One region of the Moritella sp. Urea-trap-13 genome, then DNA from elsewhere that is predicted to be linked to it. Evidence: predicted binding sites of a transcription regulator. Region 1 holds the regulator's gene; the other holds the start of a gene.

Region 1 (4,552 bases):
GTATTCCATGATGACCAGCACGGTACTGCGATCGTCACGGCAGCGGGTATGATTAATGCGTTAGACATTCAAGGTAAAGATATTACTGAAACTGTGATTGTTTGCATGGGTGCTGGCGCGGCGGCAATCGCTTGCATGGAATTATTAATTTCATGTGGTGCTCAGCGTGAAAAAATCTATATGTTAGACCGCAAAGGTGTGATCCACACACGCCGTGATGATATTAACGAATACAAGCAGCGTTTTGCTAACAATACCGATAAGCGGACATTACAAGATGCGATTAATGGTGCTGACGTATTCGTTGGCGTATCCGGTCCGAATGTATTATCTGCTGACGATGTGAAGTTAATGGCGGATAATCCAATTATCTTTGCCTGTTCAAATCCAGACCCAGAAATCAAACCAGAACTCGCACATGCTGTACGCCAAGATCTGATCATGGCGACGGGCCGTTCTGATTATCCAAACCAAGTGAATAACGTATTGTGCTTCCCATTCATTTTCCGTGGTGCATTAGACGCGCGTGCTAGCGTGATCAATGAAGCAATGAAAGTGGCAGCGGTACATGCTATTCGTGAGATCGCGAAAGAAGCAGTACCACAATCAGTATTAGCGGCATCTGGCGTTACATCGCTAGAATTTGGTAAAGAATACATTATTCCGAAACCAATGGACCCACGTTTATTACCACGAGTAGCACGTGCTGTTGCACTGGCTGCTGTTGCAACGGGCGTATCACGTATTGAATTACCTGAAAATTACATGTTGTAAATTTATTCGATAATTCTATTTGATAGCTCTAACAAACGCCAAGGTCTTTCCTTGGCGTTTGCATTTCTGCGCTTATACTTGTATAAAGAGCCGCTATATTGCCCACATTTAAGGTTCCCATGTCTGAAGAATACGAAATTGAAGTCATCCCTGTTGTTGTTTCTGCAGAACCAATCGAATTATATAAAATTTTAAAAATTGAGAACCTAGTGACATCGGGCAGTGAAGCAAAGAACCATATTGCTAACGGTTTTGTATATGTGAATGGTGAAGTTGAAACACGTAAACGTAAAAAAATTATGTTTGGTGACATTATTGGTTTTGATGGTGAAGCGTATCAAGTTATGTCAGCCGAAGAGCTAGCGTCATACGATGACGCTGATTATGCGGAGACTGATGATGGCGAAGATTTTCCTGAAGATGAATTTGTTGACCCGGCTGCACTCGAGTCAGATTCTGTCGCAGCATACATGGCTGAACATGATCTTACTGAAGACGATTTCATTGCTAATGATGCCGTTACAAGCGCTGATGTTGAAGCCGATATTGCAGAGCAACAGGTTGCAGAAAATATTGTAGAAGACGTTGCTGTTGAAGCTGCCTTTATCGCGCCAGCAGCGACTATTAAACCTGAAATCGCCAAACCTGCAATTGCTAAACCTGTCGTTACTAAGTCAGTAGTTGAAAGCATTGCTGCTGATACTTGGGAACAGCCAGAAAAGAAGAAAAAGAAAAAACCTGAAGTAAAACAAACTAAAACAGCAAAAGCTGCAGAGCCTAAAAAAGTTGAGAAGAAAAGAGGCCGCGCGGCACCTTTTAGTTTTTAGGACTTAACTTTCAGGGCTTAATTATTAGATTCTAGCTAACGGACTGCATTGAGATGACGAATGCAGACTGTTGAGATCAAAAAAGGCACTCCTTTCATAAAGGGGTGCCTTTTTTATAACTGCTTAGCTATTATTATCGACTAATCATCTTGTTCTAAATAATCATCAATATTAATACCCAGTGCTAACATTTGTGCTTTCGCTTCTGCAGGTATGTTATCTGGCTTGTCTTTGGTTAAATCTTCATCTGCCGGTAATGGTTGGCCAGTGTAAGCATGTAAAAATGCTTCACATAATAACTCGCTGTTAGTCGCATGACGTTGATTGTTAATCTGACGGCGAGTTCTTTCATCTGTCAGTACTTTCAATACTTTCAAAGGAATTGAAACAGTAATCTTCTTTACCTGTTCACTCTTTTTCCCATGTTCTGCATAGGGACTAATATACTCGCCGTTCCACTTCGTCATTTTCGACCTTTGGGTAAATTATTATTTAATGAATAAGTAATAAGTCTACCTTTGAATTTGATTATTGGCAATCAGTATGTAAAGAGCTCTAGACGTCTATTGACCTATTGTGACTTAATGGTGTATGTTTTGAGGTACTGACAATACATTAATTCAATATTAAGTTCGGGAGAACGCATGGACGCAGTGAAGCGCAGTATTCATAAATTTGGTGGTAGTAGCTTAGCAGATGCTACTTGTTATCGTCGTGTATCAGCGATTATTAGTAAGCACACTCAAGCTCGAGATCTGATTGTTGTTTCTGCGGCAGGTAAAACCACCAACCAATTGTTAGAGTTATTACAATTAGCGGAAGATGGTGATCAAGCTGCGCCTGAGCGTCTTATTGCCACCTGTGAATATCAAGCCAAACTCATTGCTGAATTACTCGCAGATGAATTATGTACGCAACTCACCGCTGCACTGCAAGATGATATTCATACCATTGGCCATTTATTAGAAACCAACCTTGATGTTTACGCTAAAAACCAAATTCTTGCCCATGGCGAAGTGTGGTCTGCACGACTGCTCGCGGCATTGTTGAGTCAAAACCAATTGCCCGCAGATAATTTAGATTCACGGTTGTTTTTAACCACGGCATTAGCTGCGCAGCCTGTGGTCGATGAAACCGTGTCTCGCCAAAAATTAGCCGCATGTTTAACGACCTTAAACAATCGCGTCGTGGTTACTGGTTTTATTGCTGGAGATGCCCAGCAGCGCACCGTAACATTGGGGCGTAATGGTTCAGATTATTCAGCGACCTTATTAGGCGCATTAGTTGATGCAGACCAAACGACTATCTGGAGTGATGTGGCTGGGGTATTTAGCGCTGACCCACGTCGTGTCAAAGATGCCGAATTACAAACTAAATTGTCACTCGATGAGGCGGCAGAACTCGCGCGTTTAGGTTCACCGGTATTACATGCACGCACATTACAACCCGTTGTTGGCAGTAAACAGCATGTACAACTGCGTTGTAGTTATACCCCCAGTGAAGGGTCAACCCAGATCCATCGTCGTTTACCCAAAGGTAAGGGCGCTAAAATCGTCACTTCGGTTGATGATCTGCACTTGCTCGATATTGAATTCGGGCATCAGGCTGACTACCAACAACAATATGAGCAGTTAATTACCTTGCTAGCAAAACAGCAACTGTCGCCGATTTGTATTAAACGCCGTCCTACCGAACATGTAGTTAGATTAGGTTATACCGCTGAAATCGTGGCGTTTGCACTGGCAGCATTACAAGTATATCAGCAGCAACAACCGCAAGTCATGGCCATTAATCCGCTCAGTGGTTTTTGCATGGTAGCCTTAGTGGGCTCAGGTGTGACTGAAAATGCGCTACAGTCACATCAGTTTTATCAACTGATCTCAGAGCATAACCTGACTTTTGTGCAAACCGGTGATAATCATTTAAGTATCTGTGCAGTATTACAAAAGGTAGTGCTTGAACCGTTATTGAAAGAATTACACACGGTATTATTCAAACAACCGAAACGTGTTGGTGTGGTGTTGTTTGGTAAAGGTAATATTGGTGCGGGCTGGTTATCTTTGTTTGCTCAGCAACAGCATAAAATACCAGCGCAGCAAAATGTCGAGCTGTGCTTATGTGGCGTCTATGGCTCACGGGGCGGGGTATTAGATTTCAACGGTCTGGATGCAGCGACAGTGCTTGATGACTTCCAGCCGGAAACATTTGTGTGGGAACAGTTATTATCTAATTTGGCCTTGCACCCGTTTGACGAGTTAGTGATCATTGATATTACCGCCAGTGAAGCGATTAGTTATTATTATCCTGAATTTGCCCAACATGGTTTCCACCTTATTTCTGCCAATAAATTTGCCGGTGCTGCCAGCAGTGAATTTTATAATCGGGTGAAGCAAAGTTTTAGCGATAATGAAAGCTACTGGCTATATAACGCCACAGTTGGTGCAGGGTTACCTATCCAGTCATCGATGGATATGTTGCAACACAGCGGCGATCAAGTCACTGCTGTGAGCGGTATTTTCTCTGGCACTTTATCTTGGTTATTTCAACAATATGATGGTCAGGTTGCCTTTTCAGAATTAGTCGAACAAGCGTGGCAGCAAGGTTTAACAGAGCCAGACCCGCGTGAAGATTTATCTGGTAAAGATGTGCAGCGTAAATTGCTTATCCTCAGCCGTGAAGCCGGTTATGAAATGGAGTTAGCTGATATAAAATTGGAATCTTTGGTTTCAGAAGCGCTGATGGGTTTTAAAGCTGATGAATTTTTAGAACATTGCGAAGAGCTAAATGAAAAAATACTGCGGATGTTTAACAAAGCCAAAAAGCAGGGACTAGTATTACGTTACGTGGCGAGCTTTAGCAATAAAGAAGGTGCGCAGGTTGGTTTAGAGTTCTTAGAACCGACTCACCCGTTTGCCAATTTACTGCCGTGTGACAATATTTTTTCGATTAAT
Region 2 (4,552 bases), on a different contig from region 1:
CCGATGATAAAGATAATCATCGCCCCTAAAATCTGGAAACTGTATTGCACCACAAACTCAGTGAGCATGGTGTACACACTCTGTAGTTGTTCGAACTCTTGTTGTAACGCGGTCTCGTCCATAGTTTCGTCCTTTAATTCCCTGAATAATGATATTATTTGCTAATCCGTATTGGCGTTCGATCTATTGCGTTTATGTCTTGGATTTTAATTACAATCAACACTATCAAGTTTATCATCCATTACAAATGGATATGGCTAAATAATCGATCTCAATCAAATAAAATTAGAACCCTATTAAGCCCTATAAATCATCCTCGTAAACTACGCCCTAAATAGTTAACCAGCTCAGAGTTTTATTCATATAGGCTGTAGAATAAAGAATATCACCATAACAATAAATATCGGCAATCAAGGTCTCTTTTCATCACAGTAAAACTAGACTCTTGTGCCAAGTCAGGATATTTTATATCAGGTTAATTGGCGATATTCATCATGGCATTAGTTAATTAGTAGTAATATAAAATTATATAACAAGGAATAATATGAGTCTTGAAGTTCGTGATCTGTCTATTTTATTAATTGAGCCTTCTAGTACACAACGTAGATTTATCACTACACAATTGCAGGATGCTGGTGTTGATAACATCGAAAGTGTTGTCTCTCTTGAGCAGGCAAAGCAGAGTTTAACGGGGTTTATTCCCGATTTAATCATTAGCGCGATGTATTTTGAAGATGGCTCAGGCGCTGAGTTAGCCGAATTAGTTAAATCAAATCAACTCACTGAAAATATCGCCTTTATGCTCATCTCCAGCGAACAACGTTTCTCAGTGTTAGATAAAGTAAAACAAGCTGGCGCGGTGGCTATTTTACCTAAACCATTTAAGTTTGTTGATTTGCAACGCGCGTTAAATGCCACGCTTAGCTATATCGAACCAGAAGAAATGGAATTAGATTTATACGATGTAACAGCATTAAGCATCTTGGTTGTTGATGATAGCTTAACCGCAAGAAAACACATTTGCCGGGTATTAAACAGTATGGGTATTGTCGGTGTTACGACTGCCGAAAATGGCGTCGAAGCGCTAGAGTATTTGGCACAAAACACCTTCGATTTGATCGTTACCGACTACAATATGCCTGAAATGGACGGTAAGGAATTAGTTGAAAAAATCAGATTGAATCCGGAATTAGCTAACCTACCGATTATAATGGTAACGTCTGAAGAAGGCAGCGCCCAATTATCGGCAGTCAAGCAAGCTGGCGTCTCTGCGCTATGCGATAAACCATTTGATATTGATACGGTAAGAATGCTTGTTAAGCAGTTGTTAAACGAAGAAGATTAATAAGCAGTCATGAAGAAAAAAGTGACGAGTATTGAGACATTATTATAGCGATATAAGTACTTATTCTGTCGATAAACTAACAAGCATAAACAGTAAATAAAAAGGGAAATAGACTCACGGTGAGCGTTTCCCTTTTTAATACTTGACTAGTTATTAACTCGCTATTTTAATCCCTTTCAGCTGCTGAAAAGAGCTGGCTTTGGCATCTTTTAAAAACTCACTCATGTAAGGCATTTCCAGTTGTTCAACACGGATTGCAGCATAGAGCGTAGTCCAACAACTTTCTTCACCTAGCGGCTTCGCGACAATATAATCTTTCTCTAAATACTCTGTTAACGCCCAATTCGGCAATGCTGCCACACCGCGGCCACTCGCCACCAGCTGTAACATCATAATGGTCAATTCCGCATGGCGAATAGCATGTGGTGATACACCCGCCGGGTCTAGAAATAAATTGAATATATCAAGACGTTGTTGCTCAACAGGATAGGTAATTAAGGTTTCTGTCGCTAGATCTTCTGGCTCAATATAAGGCTTATCCGCCAGCGCATGATGGCGACTTACCGCTAACATCGGCTGATAGCTAAACAACGGTTCGTAATGAATACCGGATAATACTTGTGGATCGGACGTGACAACTAAATCGACATCACCGCGTTGAAGGGCGGGTAAAGGCGCGAAACTAAAACCAGACGCTAAATCAAGCTCGACCTCTGGCCACTGATCACGAAACACATCTATCGCCGGCATTAACCATTGAAAACAACTGTGACATTCAATCGCCATGTGCAAGCGCCCGGCATTTCCCGACAATAACCGACTGATATCGCGTTCAGTATTGGCAAACATAGGCAGTACTGATTTCGCTAGTTTAAGTACCCTCTCCCCTGCAACGGTAAATCGCAATGGTCTGGTTTTACGAATAAATAACGACGTATTTAAACGCTCTTCAAGATCTTTAATCTGATGCGATAACGCTGACTGTGTCATATAAAGACTTTCAGATGCTTCCACTAACGAGCCTGTTTTTTCTAATGCGATAATCGTTTTCAAATGCTTAACTTCGAGCATCGTTAATTCCCTTTCAAACTGATGACTAAATTTAGCATAATGCCAACTTCAATTAATTTCAACTTAATCAGTAAAAATATGAATTTGATTCACATTAAATAATGGTCAATACTTTAGCCATCTAAACGGCTTTACGTTTATGAGTGTTCACAAAAATCAAATGGAGTTGCAAATGGCTAAATCACACATATTAGGTTTCCCACGTATCGGTGCAGACCGCGAGTTGAAAAAAGCAATTGAGTCATATTGGAAAAATGATATCAGCAAAGTTGAGCTAGAAGCCGTTGGTAAACAACTGCGCGCTAAACACTGGCAACAACAAATTGATGCTGGTTTAGACTTCATCACTGTGGGTGACTTTGCTTGGTACGATCAAGTACTCGCATTATCAGCGACCTTAGGTGTTATCCCTGCACGTCATCAAGAAGAAAAAATCACCCTAGATACGCTATTTAATATGGCCCGTGGCTCTAGCCCTTGCTGTGGTCAACAAGCTGCGGCATGTGAAATGACCAAATGGTTTGATACTAACTATCACTATCTGGTACCGGAACTAAACGAAGATCAGCAGTTCGCATTAAGCTACAACCAATTAATTGAAGAGATCCAAGAAGCAAAAGCACTTGGCTTCCCAATTAAAGCCAATTTATTAGGGCCGGTAAGCTACTTATCATTGAGTAAAACCAACGGTGATTTTGATAAACTTACCCTACTACCACAACTTGTTGCTACCTATAAGCAACTGCTGGCTAATATCGCCGGTGAAGGCATTGAATGGCTGCAAATCGAAGAGCCAATTCTAGTTCAAGATCTAACGAGTGAATGGCAACAAGCATTTACAGCAAGTTATGCCGAATTAGCTAAAGGTAATAACAAGCTATTGCTCACCAGTTACTTTGGTGCGCTAGGCGATAATGCCGAGTTAGCATTCTCACTACCGGTTGATGGTTTCCATATTGATTTATCTCGAGCACCTGAGCAGCTTGAAACCGCATTAGCCTTACTGCCTGATACAGCTATTTTGTCTGCCGGTATCGTTAACGGTCGTAATATTTGGCGTAATGATCTAACCCAATCAGTGGCTGCATTACAGCAAGCTAAAGCACAGTTAGCTGATCGTTTGTGGGTAGCGTCATCATGTTCATTGCAGCATAGCCCGGTTGATCTGGATAACGAAACCAAACTTGATAGCGAACTGAAATCTTGGTTAGCCTATGCAACGCAGAAATTAACAGAGATTAGCACCATCAATTCACTGTTAAGCGGTGACCATTCGACAGTACTAACAACGCAACTAAACGAGTCCGCGGCGGTGGTATTATCTCGTGCGGCATCATCTCGAATTCACAACGCCGCAGTTAAAGCGCGTGTTGCTGCGATTACCGACAAAGATGCACAGCGTCATAGTGGCTTTACTAAACGTATAGTGAACCAACAACAAGAGTTAAACTTGCCCCTGTTCCCAACAACCACCATAGGTTCGTTCCCACAGACCAGTGATATTCGTCAGACCCGTAATCAATTTAAACAAAATGTGATTAGCCAAGACCAATACATCACCAAGATGCAAGCTGAAATAAAAGATGTGGTTGCGCGCCAAGAAGCACTCGGCCTTGATGTGTTAGTGCACGGTGAACCAGAGCGTAATGACATGGTTGAATACTTTGGTGAATTACTTGATGGCTTTGCATTTTCTAAAAACGGTTGGGTACAAAGCTATGGTACCCGTTGCGTTAAACCACCAATCATCTTTGGTGACATTTCTCGCCCAGCACCAATGACAGTAGCTTGGAGTGAATATGCACAAGCACAAACCAACAAACTAATGAAAGGTATGCTGACAGGTCCAGTAACTATTTTGTGCTGGTCGTTTACCCGTGATGATATTAGCCGTGAAGAGCAAACTAACCAAATTGCATTGGCGATCCGCGATGAAGTTGTTGATTTAGAACAGGCTGGTATTAAAGTCATTCAGATTGATGAACCTGCACTGCGTGAAGGGCTACCGCTACGTAACAGTGAACAACAAGCTTATTTAGATTGGTCAACAAAAGCATTCCGTATTAGCGCGTCAGGTGTAAGAGACAGTACTCAGATCCATACACACATGTGTTACTGCGAGTTTAACGACATTAT

The links. The regulator MetJ, encoded in region 1, represses methionine synthesis genes. The targets are predictions, from matches to a motif close to TAGACGTCTAGACGTCTA.
Region 2: a site for MetJ is predicted at 2,531-2,548, ahead of metE (5-methyltetrahydropteroyltriglutamate--homocysteine S-methyltransferase). Genes of this name have one in related genera too.

What each region holds. Positions count from the first base shown of each region.
Region 1 covers NZ_PJCA01000002.1:15,244-19,795, forward strand. The annotation lists gene CXF93_RS02305 (malic enzyme-like NAD(P)-binding protein) at 1-774, shown strand, start outside; gene CXF93_RS02310 (RNA-binding S4 domain-containing protein) at 894-1,601, shown strand; gene metJ (met regulon transcriptional regulator MetJ) at 1,742-2,068, opposite strand; gene metL (bifunctional aspartate kinase/homoserine dehydrogenase II) at 2,246-4,552, shown strand, end outside.
Region 2 covers NZ_PJCA01000031.1:1,262,242-1,266,793, forward strand. The annotation lists gene CXF93_RS13675 (mechanosensitive ion channel family protein) at 1-122, opposite strand, end outside; gene CXF93_RS13680 (response regulator) at 545-1,345, shown strand; gene CXF93_RS13685 (LysR family transcriptional regulator) at 1,499-2,416, opposite strand; gene metE (5-methyltetrahydropteroyltriglutamate--homocysteine S-methyltransferase) at 2,589-4,552, shown strand, end outside.